2 regions of the Shewanella sp. DW31 genome follow, and region 2 is predicted to be linked to the other one. Evidence: predicted binding sites of a transcription regulator. Region 2 holds the regulator's gene; the other holds the start of a gene.
The links. The regulator sigma-54, encoded in region 2, starts transcription at its own class of promoters, with help from an activator protein. The targets are predictions, from matches to a motif close to GTTGGCACGNNNNTNGNNT.
Positions count from the first base shown of each region.

Region 1 (6,798 bases), on a different contig from region 2:
TAAATCCTATAGCAAGCACCAAAATCAGTGCGAAACCATCATGTTATAAAGTCGAGATTATAGCGTAAAGCGTATCTAGGTACTAACCTACAGCAATTACAAACTTAAATGCTTATTCACAGCAGCGGCCAGTTCGTCAGGATTAAACTTAGCGATAAAGTCATTGGCCCCCACTTTTTGAACCATTGCCTGATTGAATACACCACTTAACGAAGTATGCAGTACCACTTTAATATGCTTAAGCTTAGGATCATCTCGGATTTCAGCTGTCAGGGTGTAGCCATCCATTTCAGGCATCTCAATATCAGAGATGATGAGGGGTATCTCATCGGCCACATTATCCATCTCTTTGGCGATCTCTTTAAGCTTGTCTAATGCTTCGCGACCATCTTTTGCGGTATCAATTTGTAAATTCAATGACTCGAGTGAACGAATAATTTGTTTACGCGCCACGGCAGAATCATCAATAACCATAATATGGTAATGCTGAGTTCTGTCGAGGGTCAGTTTTTCATTGGCTTCTTCACTGATAGCCGTTTTAACCGGTGAAATCTCATCTAAGATTTTTTCCACATCGAGAATTTCAACTAATTCACCTTCAATTTCAGTCACCGCTGTCAGATAGGAATAACGGCCAGCACCTTGCGGCGGAGGCATAATCGCTTCCCAATTCATGTTGATGATCCGCTCAACAGAACTGACCAAGAAGCCTTGAACACTACGGTTATATTCAGAAATAATGATGAAACAGTTTTCAGTGCTCGCTAAAGGTTTTCCCCCTGTTGCCGCACTCAAATCAATCACTGAAATGGTTGTTCCACGAATATGAGCAACACCCTTCACATAAGGATTAAGTTTAGGCAAAGTGGTCAGTGGTGGACACTGCAGTACTTCTTTCACTTTAAACACGTTAATCCCAAACCGTTGACGACCGTTTAATTTAAAAAGCAGCAATTCTAAACGGTTTTGTCCAACGAGCTGGGTTCGTTTGTTGACTGAATCAAGAATACTCGACATAACTCTGCCTTGTTGTTCTGTTTATGTTCGGCCCTATAACTCAGTTGAGTATAGGCATATTAATTGCTTACGTCTTATCTATCGATAAACATAGTCGAAACTGAGTCAATCTTCTGACAGTGATGCAAATTATTATTACAGTGGTCAGCTTCGAACTTAATAAAAGTATAGGTGCATTCTGGCGTTACAAGCTAGTCTCTTCATTATGAAAGTAAATTTAGTCTGTTTTTTTAGTCTTTTCACCCTCTTCATGCCCGCTTTTGCGAGTGCAGAGCCTATTGTCCCCACCGTATCGGCAATCTCAGAATTAGCTAAAGCGCTTATTTCAGAAAAAATATCCGTTCCAGAAAATGCCAAAGTAAATATTTCGCCACAGATGGTTGACGCAAGAATGCTGCCGTCACAATGTTCGTCTCCAATGAAAGTTGAACTGGCTAGCGATAGGGAAATTAGCCGTAATAACACCTTAAAAGTCAGCTGTGATACGCAAGACTTAGCTTACCCTTGGCAAATCTATATCTCGGTTCGGGTGGATATCTTATTCCCCGTTGTTGTCTCAACCGAAATCTTAGCACCAGGCGAACTCATCTCTCCTAGTCAAGTAGAAGTCCGTTACATTGAACAAAATAGCTTGAGAGGTGCCGAATTCGATGACCCGAGTAAATTGGCTGGCGTGCGAGTAAAACGACGAGTAGCAAAAGATAATCCCATATTAAGCAACAACTTATGCTTCGTTTGTAAAAATGATTCGGTATCTATCTACGTTCGTTCTGGCTCATTCGAGCTCAAAACAGTGGGCGAAGCCCTACAAGATGGCAATAAAGGTGATCGGATCAGAGTCAAAAATAGCAGTTCAAACAAAGAACTAGATGCTATAGTCACAGGCATTGGCGAAGTTGAAGTAAGAATGTAAAATAATCTAAAGCTTTTTTGTAAGCTGCCGATACCCCAGTTAAGAAATCCCGTACACACGACGCTGGAGCCTAAAATGGCAATTGATATTAGCAAACTCAACACTGCAACGACTGCGCAAGTTCGTTCAGGCGCAACGAAAACGAGCAGCGATCAATCTGCTCAAGTTGCTACAAAATCGACAACACCACAGAGAAGCGATTCAGTGGTCATTACGGCCCAGGCACAACAACTTCAAGGAGCTCAGACTAAAATGGCTAGCCTTCCTGAAGTTGATCAAAAGAAAGTAGCAGAAATCAAACAAGCTATTGCCGAAGGTCGCTATAAAATTGACCCTGAAAAGTTGGCTGCCAATATTGCAAGTTTTGAAGCCGAACTTAATGACTTAAATAAAGAGTAACTATGACTGAAATAGCTAAACTGGTAGATCTACAACACGCCCATTTGGCTGTTCTTAAGCAAATCATACTCAAGGAAAAAGGCGCTTTGGTTGACCAAAACGCCGATTTACTGTTTTCCCTTGCTAACGAAAAATCGCAATGTCTGAAAGAACTAAAGACTAATGATGATATTCTGGCAAAACACAGTGATAAATCGCTACTCACTCAGCAAGTCGAACTCGTGCATAAAATGGCCGAGATCAAAGACGCATTGACTGAATGCAAAGAATTAAACGAACAAAATGCCAGTTTAATTGAGATGAATTTAGCGAGTTTAAATCGCTTTGCTCAAGCTTTACAAGCCAGCAGAAACGCCTCCAGCCTCACCTATAACGATAAAGGCAAGACCTCGACTATCTCAAGTTTAGGCAATGATTTAAAGGCCTAACAAGCGCATCACTCCCACTTAGCATTCCCTTTTCTAAGCTCTGATTAGATATTAATGTCTTGTACAAAAAGAAAAGCCGCGTAAATACGCGGCTCAATACATACTGTTGAACATACATTCAATAACGCTAGAAATACGTCACTTCCTTCACTCGTTGTGGACGGTTCTGTTGTTGATAAAGCGCCCAAACCTGTGAAAAATCAAGTTCTAACTCAGTGACATAATGCTCGCCTGCTGGATAACTCTTAACGACTCGTGCGCCGCGGATCACGCCAGAAACTGACGCTTTGACATTATCGTCCGTCAACATCCAATCACTGACACTGCTGTTTGCCGTTATTTTCTGCCCATAAACTTGTTCCGCTAATTCACGATAAGCCACAATTTTTGATGCCTGCATAGCCATCAACACTCTTTGTGATTGCTCTTTAGCCGGTTGAGTCGCTAACGGCGCATATCCTATAGCCGTTAACTTAGGAAAACTCGGCGGCGGCACATCTTCCCATTGCACATATCTATCTTTAGCAGCGCAGCCAGTTAGCATTAGCCCCGTGATAAGTAATAAAAGGTAGTGTTTCATTTTCCATCTCCTAAGACACGTACTTCATTCATGCCCGGACTCGCCTGACGATATAAGATGCCATTTTGTGACACAATTTGCTCCGAAGGCTGCATGTAGTTTGACAACTCTTTTTGAGTCACAAAAGTTTGAGATGCCGATACCACGCGATTGTTACTAATGTTCACAATCCGAGTATTGATCGCCATACCATTGGTTACTACGCTCATAGTCGAAACGACAAGATGCTCAACAGGAAGATCTTTCGACAATTTTTGCCAATCTCGCGTCAAAATAAAATCCCCTTCAGATGTGACTCTCAAGCCATCAGCTAAGTTTAAATCCACCACATTAAACTGAAAACTATGGAGCGACGTCATTAATCCTTGCTGTAACTGTTGTGCTAACGCATTAGTGCCATTCAAATCGTCCACTAATACTGGTGTTGCAACTACGATAGGTTGATCAGAACGCAAAGCATCATTTTGCTTAACGAGCTCAGTCACTATTCGCTGCGCTAAATGGTTAATCACTGCCGTTGGCGGCAACCCATTGCCATCCACTAAACTCGGTTTGGGCGGTGTAACCGGTTTAGCTACACATCCACCTAACATTATCAATGTTAAGGGAATAATCACACGCTTTAGCATTGGATTTACCTCATCTATGGGTGCATTGGCAGTCAAGTGACTCACTTTCTAAGCTTCAAATTTTTAATGAGTAACAAAAACCAGCAATCTTTGGACCAATATTAACCTCAGTCCGACAATATTCTTCTATTACGCAGTATATCGACTGTAACACTGGAAACTTTATCAAAAGTTCTCATACTCAGGCACGAAATTTGCTTTATTGACATATTAGATTAAGAGTCAGAAAACTGGCTCGATTGGTAATATCGCCATTAGCTTAGCGATAAGGATTGAATTGATGCACATACCAGGTTCAGCTTCGCTCATCATTTTGAGCCTTTTACTACTTTCTTTGCCCACCAGAGCCGAATGGATAGAAGCCAGCGGAGAAGCAACTATTATCAATGGTAATACAGCTCAAGCAAGGGAAGAAGCAATTAATCAAGCAGTTAGCTATGCGACATTAAGCACAGGTATTCAAATCTCCAGTGAGCAACAAACCTCTAATGGTAACCTCACACAAAATAACTTTGCGATAAATCGCAACGCCCAAGCCATAAACATTCAACTCGTTAGTGAACAAATTCAGGGAAATAAAATATATGTATCCCTACGCCTCGATCTAAATGATGATCCAACACAACAGTGTCCTAATGGCCAATTAAAGGCCGCTATTTTAATACCTCAAACACAAATAAAAGATCGTTCTCAGCTTAGATATGGACAACTTTCAGGCTTTGAAGAGGTCATTTCAGAGGCGTTAGGGAACACTATAGAAGATTACTCTTCAACTGGCTTTAGTCACATCCATGCTAACGAGCGACTCGATATTGAACAAGACCTAGTGGATATTCGCGGTTATAGACTCCCAAGCTGGCTCAGTGAAATTACCGACAGCCAATATATTCTTCAACCGCAGATCATTGATATATCGATAGAGCCTGTACAACCCACCTTCTTAGGATTTTGGGATGAAGCTCCGCTAAGGCAATTTCAATTCAAACTCAGCCTCTATCATGGGATCAGTGGCGAAGAGGTTTGGAGCAAAAGCTACAGCACATCGGCCCCATGGGAATTCAAAGAACAGGCTATCATTGCTCCCAACAGTAATAGATTCTGGCGTTCCTCCTATGGAAAAAGTATTACTCAATTAATATTGCAAGCTACCCGAGATTTAGACAGCACACTTAATTGCAGGCCATTACTTGGCCAAGTCGTTAGCCGACAAGCAGACAGGATTATATTAAATCTAGGCCGTAAACATGGCATTCGTGTCGGTGATAAATTCCAAGTAGTATTACAACAAAACTTACCCGATAGACTCAATGAAATGCGCGCCGTCGCGACCAAAAGTCGTGCAACGGTAAAAATTGAGCAAGTAAGCGAAGAAAGCGCCACCGCAGTACTTGTAGACCAAAATGCCGCCTACAATGTACAGATAAACGACATAGCGCTTAAGATTTAAGCAACTAAATCATAAGCCTTTTAATCAAAGATAAAACCAGTATAATCACTGTCGTCTCTTCATAGCTCAACAGGATAGAGCAGCCGCCTCCTAAGCGGCCGATCGGGGTTCGAGTCCCTGTGGAGAGACCAGATAGTGACCTTGGTGATATCAAACTCCCAGAAATCTTCCGGAGAAACGGAATGACCGAGCTATTTGCGTCTAATCTCAATATTATCGTTAAGCGTTGGCCTATCGTAGCTGCTGCGGTCAAAAGCCAAACCATCAATGAATTAGATGCCCACCTTGTCAACGGTCGCAATCAAACTATCAGTGTTAATGGTATTCAGCTCAGTAGTCGTCATGACCGCATCGCCGAAGCACGGCTCTTTATCAGTACATTACCTGCAGATGCAACTCACGTAACCGTCTACGGTGTCGGTATGGGAGATGTACCAAGTTTACTTATCGATAATCCACAGTATCTTTCAATTGATGTTTGCATTTTAAATCTCAGCGTTTTTGCCCTCCTCATCAGTTACACAGATCAAAGCGAATGGTTAAGTCATCCGAATGTTAACTTAAAAGAACGCGCCGAGAGTAGGCTAGTGTTACCCTATGTTGGGATAACACCAGATTTAGTATTAACCAGTAATGAGAATGCAATCACTCGAGATTTACTGGTTTATGAGCTTAACCGTAATTTTGCGAATCAAAAACATCATATTGATGAAGTTTCATTAGCAAGATTAAATGCAAATATTCCAAACTTACTCAATGACCCCGATGCATCACTTCTGTTAAACACTCATCATAATGCTAACTGCGTAGTTATTGCATCTGGCCCAACACTTGAAGATCATTATCCCTATTTATTTGAGCTCACTCAAAAATCTAAATTCTCAAAACCACTTATTATTGCTGTAGATACGGCATTTAAGGCTTTATTCCAACATAATATAATACCTGACATTATTCTAAGTATTGATCCTAATATTAGGCCAGATCATTTCCCAATGGAACATACGAAAAATGTCATATTAGTTTATTTCCCCAAGATCAATCCTCAGATAATCGAACAATGGAAAGGTGCAAAATACAGTGCATACTCTACTAGTCACCTCTATGATGAGCTAGCAAATAAATATCCTAAGTTGAGACTATTTACTAATGGTAGTGTAGTCCATCCTGCAATCGATCTTGCTGTTTATTTAGGAGCATACCAAGTATCACTCTTTGGCTGTGACTTCTGCTATACTAATAATAAAACTCATGCATTTTGGCCTGATGGCCATTTAGGACCAAAAATCAAAAATGCCAAACATTGGTTAATTAACGGGCATGGCGAAAGAGTACCAACAGATTTAAACTTTAGGGGTTATTTACGTAGTCTTGAAAAATATATA
Region 1 is NZ_JADWMP020000007.1:95,676-102,473, forward strand. Features, by position in the region: gene GWI56_RS08120 (chemotaxis protein CheV) at 97-1,017, opposite strand; gene flgA (flagellar basal body P-ring formation chaperone FlgA) at 1,223-1,930, shown strand; gene flgM (flagellar biosynthesis anti-sigma factor FlgM) at 2,006-2,329, shown strand; gene GWI56_RS08135 (flagellar protein FlgN) at 2,332-2,757, shown strand; gene GWI56_RS08140 (LPP20 family lipoprotein) at 2,885-3,337, opposite strand; gene GWI56_RS08145 (FlgO family outer membrane protein) at 3,334-3,966, opposite strand; gene GWI56_RS08150 (flagellar assembly protein FlgT) at 4,247-5,413, shown strand; tRNA gene GWI56_RS08155 (tRNA-Arg) at 5,469-5,544, shown strand; gene GWI56_RS08160 (6-hydroxymethylpterin diphosphokinase MptE-like protein) at 5,596-6,798, shown strand, end outside.
Region 1: GWI56_RS08150 (flagellar assembly protein FlgT) is a predicted target of sigma-54. The motif match lies at 4,148-4,166, and genes of this name have one in related genera.

Region 2 (6,798 bases):
GGCGTGCGCTCACTCCTCACCAGCGGTTTCAACCTCGCCGTGATCACAGGACGTCAATCCAAAATCGTTGAAAACCGTATGACAGCCCTTGGTGTTACCCATATTTACCAAGGCGTAGACAATAAGTTCGAGCCCTATGAAGCATTGCTCGCACTTTATGGTGTCACCCCAGAAGAAGTGGCTTATATCGGTGATGATATTGTCGATCTACCCGTGATGAATGTTGTCGGTTTAGCGGTCAGTGTTGCTGACGGCCACCCCTATGTACGCCAACACGCCCATTTTGTGACTACGCTCAATGGTGGCCACGGTGCACTGCGTGAACTCACAGATCTGTTACTCCTAAGTCAAAATAAATTCACTTCGGCCCATGGAATGAGTATATGAGTCGTGTGACACTCGCGATTATCGCTTTTTTTGGAACCGCACTAGCGCTTTACTGGCAAGTGCAGAACAAACACAGCGGTGATTCCGATAACAGAGTAAAAGATCAAAATACCCCAGATTTCATCGTTGAAGATCTGCGCAGTGTTGAGTTCAATGAGCAAGGACTAGTGAATAGCCGTGTGACGGCGAAACACATGGAACATTATGATTCAACGAATCAAACTTTCTTTACTCAACCTGTTTATCTTGTTTATCCAGACCAAGGTAAAGCACAATGGCAACTCAGGGCAGATCAGGGCAAGCTAAACAAGGAAACTGGCAAGGTTGTATTAGAAAATAATGTTATTATCGATGCCATTAGCCCAGAAGAACCGATTCAGACCTTGTCCACCAGTTATCTGGAACTCGATCTCAACACTATGATAATGACCTCTGACCGTACCATTTACGTCACAGGGAAAGATTTTAATATTCAAGGCCAAGGCCTTTATGCCGACCTCAACGCGCAAGAAGTGCAATTGACCAGTCAGGTAGTAGGAACATATGAAGCAAAATAACGTATTACTTGCCAGCCTAATGCTAATTATGAGCATGAGTGCTTTCGCGAAAGTCGGCGACTTAAAGCAAGAAGTCACAATCAAAGCTGTGAGCCAAACTGCGGATATCAAAAACAACCAGATCATTTTCTTTGGTCCGGTTGAAGTGACCCAAGGCTCAATAAAAATCCAAGCAAATGAACTGCGTGCATTTTCCGCTGAAGGTGAAAATAGCAAAACTTTGGTCGCCACAGGCAACCCTGCTACATATAGCCAAATATTAGACGATGGCCGCCCTGCATCTGCCAGCGCGAAAGAAATTCGTTACGATATGGCAAGCCGCACCTTAACACTGAAAGGTATGGCGTCATTAGATCAAGCGGGTAGCCAAGTTACAGGCAATTTAATCCGCTATAACATGATTCAACAGAAATTGATGGCCGAGAGTACTGGCAGTGGTGACGATCGCGTAATCACTATTATTCAGCCTGAAAACTATCAAGATGATGCTAAATCAGACGCTCCGGCGGATAAACCTGTAAAAAAGCAGGACTCTAAATGACCCAAATCACCTTAAGAGCACAAAATCTGGCGAAAAGTTACAAGAGTCGCCAAGTGGTTAAAGACGTCAGTCTGACGGTAAAAACCGGTCAAGTCGTTGGCCTACTCGGTCCAAACGGTGCAGGTAAAACCACGACCTTTTACATGGTTGTCGGGCTAGTGAAGAGCGATAAGGGACATATCTTTATCGACGATGATGATTTAACCGCAGATCCTATGCATCTGCGTGCCCGCAAAGGCATAGGTTACTTACCGCAAGAAGCCAGTATCTTTCGTAAGCTAACTGTTCATGACAACATCATGGCCGTACTGCAAACTCGTAAAGAACTTAAAAACGAAGAACGAGAAGAAGAACTAGAACATCTGCTCGAAGAGTTTCATATCACCCACATCCGTGACAGCCAAGGCATGTCATTGTCGGGTGGCGAACGTCGTCGCGTCGAAATTGCGCGGGCTTTAGCCGCTAATCCTAAGTTCATTTTGCTCGATGAACCGTTTGCCGGCGTCGATCCTATTTCGGTTATCGACATCAAGAAGATTATCGAACAACTCAAAAGTCGCGGCCTTGGCGTACTGATCACAGACCATAATGTCCGCGAGACATTAGATGTATGTGAACATGCTTATATTGTGAGTCACGGAAACCTGATTGCCGAAGGAACTCCAGCAGAGATCTTAGACAATCAGCAAGTTAGGGCTGTGTACTTAGGTGAACAATTCAGGCTATAGTTAATCGAGCGAAGCCAATGGAGGCAATTTATACCGCCATTGGGCTTCACTCAAGATAATAATAAGCGACCTCATCCAACAATAATAACGTAGGGATCAGCGGTAACATGAAAGCGTCACTCCAGCTCAAACTGGGTCAACAGTTAACCATGACGCCACAACTACAACAGGCTATACGTCTGTTGCAACTGTCGTCATTAGAACTGCAGCAAGAGATCCAGCAAGCATTAGATTCTAATCCCCTTCTCGAGCTGGAAGAGGATCAATTCGACGCCACTAAAACCCCTGTAAACCAAACGCTATCCGATACGGATTTCAGTGAATCTAGCACTCTGCCACCAGAAAAAGACAGCTCCACCATAGATACGGCAGAGTCGCTAACCAAAGAATCCATGCCCGATGAGCTCCCCATGGACACCACATGGGATGAAGTGTTTACCGCCTCCCCAAACTCAGGCCCCGGCGGCAGTCGTGAAGACGATATGCCCTTCCAAGGCGAGACCAGTGAAGGTTTGTACGAACACTTAGAATGGCAAAAAAACCTCACGCCGTTTTCTGAAACCGATTTAGCCATTGCCACCGCCATTATTGATGCCATCGACGATCAGGGCTATCTCACCCAAAGCACTGAAGAAATTCTCGAAGCCATGGGCAATCCTGAAGTTGAGCTTGACGAAGTCGAAGCCGTACTCAAGCGTATTCAGCATTTTGATCCCATAGGCGTTGCCGCCCGCGATTTAAGTGAATGCCTGCTGATCCAACTGTCGCATTTCGCCGCTGATACTCCCAACCTAGAAAACGCCCGTATGCTGATCAAAGATCATTTAGATCTGATCGCCGCCCGTGATTTTAGGTTATTGATGCGTAAGACTAAATTAAAAGAAGATGAATTAAGGGATGGTATAGCACTTATCCAAACCCTCAATCCTCGCCCAGGTTTGTTGATCACGCCCAATAATGACGAATACGTTATCCCAGATGTGTCTGTGTCGAAGAAAAATGGCCGCTGGGTCGTTGAGCTTAATCCTGACTGCATGCCAAAAATCAATGTAAATCAACATTATGCTTCTATGGCACGCAGTACCAAAAACCAAGCCGATAGCCAATTTATTCGCGGCCATCTGCAAGAGGCTAAATGGTTTATTAAGAGCTTAGAAAGCCGTAACGATACTTTGCTTAAAGTTGCTAATTGCATAGTGCAATATCAGCAAGGTTTCTTTGAGTACGGTGAAGAAGCCATGAAACCTATGGTGCTTAACGATATTGCCGAAGCGGTAGAAATGCATGAGTCCACCATCTCACGGGTCACAACTCAAAAATACATGCATACCCCTAAGGGACTTTTTGAACTAAAATACTTCTTCTCTAGCCACGTCGGTACTGACGATGGTGGTGAGTGCTCATCCACAGCAATCAGAGCCTTTATAAAGAAACTGGTGGCAGCGGAAAACCAGAAAAAACCATTAAGCGATAGTAAGATGGCACAACTTCTGGCAGAACAAGGGATCAACGTAGCCCGCAGAACCATTGCGAAGTACCGAGAGGCTATGCTTATTCCACCTTCTAATCAGCGTAAAAGTTTATAACCTACAGTGGATATCGGAGGACGTTTCTATGCAAATAAACCTAAGTGGACACCATGTCGAAATTACCGAATCGTTACGTGCATATGTAGAAGAAAAGTTTTCAAAACTTGAACGCCATTTCGAACAGATCAATAATGTGCACGTTGTGCTCAATGTTGAGAAAATGCAACAGATTGCCGAAGCGAGAATAAACCTCATAGGTGGTGAAGTTTTTGCTACTTCAGAGCATGCTGACATGTATGCCGCTATAGACGCCCTGATTGACAAGCTTGACCGTCAGGTTATTAAACACAAAGAGAAGTTAACAAAACACTAATAATGGAACTTTGTACCATACTGCGGCCGGAGTGCACTACCTGCGCCACTCCGGGCAGCAAGAAAAAGGTACTGGAACTCATCAGCGACTTAGTCGCTGCCCAGTACCCGACCCTCTCATCTCAAGAGATATTCGAAAGCCTAGTGGCGCGCGAAAAGATGGGGAGCACAGGTATAGGTAACGGCATCGCCATTCCACATGGTCGACTAGCCGATATAGATCAGCCCATTGCCATACTAATTAAGTGTGAAGAGCCGATAGCATTTGATGCTATCGATAAGCAACCTGTTGATATTTTATTTGCACTACTGGTGCCTGCAGACCAATGTCAGCAGCACTTAAGTACCTTGTCTTGCATGGCCGAAAAGCTGAGCGACAAGCAAATATTAAAGCAATTACGCAAGACGCATGATGAAACGGAACTCTATCAGGTAATCACTGGATGAAACTGGTCATAGTGTCGGGCCGCTCAGGCTCAGGCAAATCTGTCGCCCTTAGGGTACTCGAAGATCTCGGCTATTATTGTGTCGATAACCTTCCCTTGCCATTGATTGGCAGTTTGCTTGAGCAACTCAAGGGCAGTAACGATCTCGTCGCCATCAGTGTCGACGTGCGTAACATGCCTGAGCAGGATAAGGTCTTAGTAAAACAACTCGCTAGCCTACCTCCAGATACTGAGTTAACGAGCTTCTTCCTTAACTCCAGCGATAAAATTCTGCTCAAGCGTTACAGCGAAACCCGCCGTTTGCATCCTTTGTCGAAGAGCCGAGTCTCTTTGCAAGAAGCGATAAAGCTGGAGGGGAAACTGCTCGAGCCTATGTCAAAACTGGTCGATCACTACATAGATACGTCGAATTTGAATATCTATGATTTAAGCGACCAAGTCAGACAAATTCTCCTTGGTAGTGTCGATAAAGAACTCGTGATCAACTTCGAGTCCTTTGGCTTTAAGCACGGAATGCCCACCGAAGCCGACTTTATGTTCGATGTGCGCTTCCTGCCCAATCCCCACTGGGAGTTGGCGCTGCGGCCATTGACTGGCTTAGATGAACCCGTAGCTGAGTTCTTAAATCGTCAACCACTGGTTAATAAGTTCATCTGGCAAATCGAAAACTTACTGGAGACTTGGCTGCCGCACCTCGAGCGTAACAATCGCAGTTATTTAACTGTGGCCATTGGCTGCACAGGTGGACAGCACAGATCCGTTTACGTCGCAGAGCAATTGGCCAAACGCTTTAGTAACGGTAAACATAAAGTTTATGCCCGTCATCGAGAGCTCAATAATGCCAAAGCTTGAACGTCAGATAACCATCTGTAATAAGCTCGGTTTACATGCCCGTGCCGCCACTAAGTTGGTGGTACTGGCTTCCGAGTTTGATGCGACCATCACCTTAATCCAAGGCGATAAACAAGCATCGGCCGCCAGTGTGCTTGGCTTGCTGATGCTTGAAACTGGCATGGGTAAAACCATCAAGCTTATCGCCGAAGGCCCAGATGCAGAGCCGGCTCTCGATGCCATTTGTGCCTTAATCGACGCTAAGTTTGACGAAGCCTGTTAGTTTCACTTCACACTAAGCACTTCATCGTTAGTTTCACTTCATGTCTAGTTTTAAAAACTTGCCATTCACACATGGCAAAACATTTGTCGCTCGACGATACAAGCCACAGGCGATTACACTAGCGGTCATTGCGCTGGCCTTAACCTTACCTTAGCCGTCTTAATCTATGTCATCGACTGACGCTTAGTCACCGCAAAATCCTAGCCCAACACTAAGATCTCAAACCAATTTGCCGCACAATGGAGGACAAATGCCCGTAGATAATGCAGAAAACGATCACACCGGACATAGTCTTGACCAGTTAAACCAAGCGCTTAGCAGCGGCATGTTCGTGCATGTGCGTAATATGCTGCAAAAAATGGCCGCCTCAGATATCGCGCTGATCTTAGAATCATCACCGCCAAGTGCCAGACAAGTATTGTGGCAGCTCATCGATCAGGAACAAATAGGCGACATACTCGATGAGTTGAGTGAAGAACTCAAAGACCCACTGATCCGCAGCATGAGCCCTGAGCGAGTCGCGAAAGCGACAGCAAGCATGGACACCGACGATCTCGCCTATATTCTGCGAAGTCTTCCCGACGCCGTTTACAAACAAGTGTTGCAGTCGATGACGGAGCAAAATCGCCTGAGGGTAGAACAAGCCCTATCTTATCCAGATGAGACCGCCGGCAGCTTGATGAATACAGATACAGTCACCTTAAGACCCGATGTGAATATCGATGTGGTGCTGCGCTATCTTCGGCAAAGGGGCAACCTACCCGACACCACAGATACCTTATATGTGGTCGACAAACAGGACAAAGTCCTTGGCGGTGTTAGGCTGGCAGATCTGCTGACTTGCGCGCCAAGCACCACAATTCGCAATATCATGGATCCCAATATTCAAAGTATTCCGGTGAGCATGTCCGACAGCGAAGTCGCGCAGAAATTCGAACGCAATGACTGGGTATCGGCACCTGTCGTCGACAGTGATGGTAAGCTACTCGGACGTATCACAATCGATGACGTAGTCGATGTTATCCGCGAAGATGCTGAACATTCCATGATGGGTATGGCGGGGATGGACGGAGATGAAGATACCTTTGGTCCTGTGCTAAAAAGTACCCTACGTCGCTCGCTCT
Region 2 is NZ_JADWMP020000027.1:11,966-18,763, reverse strand. Features, by position in the region: gene kdsC (3-deoxy-manno-octulosonate-8-phosphatase KdsC) at 1-387, shown strand, start outside; gene lptC (LPS export ABC transporter periplasmic protein LptC) at 384-944, shown strand; gene lptA (lipopolysaccharide transport periplasmic protein LptA) at 931-1,485, shown strand; gene lptB (LPS export ABC transporter ATP-binding protein) at 1,482-2,213, shown strand; gene GWI56_RS18785 (RNA polymerase factor sigma-54) at 2,321-3,799, shown strand; gene hpf (ribosome hibernation promoting factor) at 3,828-4,115, shown strand; gene ptsN (PTS IIA-like nitrogen regulatory protein PtsN) at 4,118-4,561, shown strand; gene rapZ (RNase adapter RapZ) at 4,558-5,412, shown strand; gene GWI56_RS18765 (HPr family phosphocarrier protein) at 5,399-5,674, shown strand; gene mgtE (magnesium transporter) at 5,925-6,798, shown strand, end outside.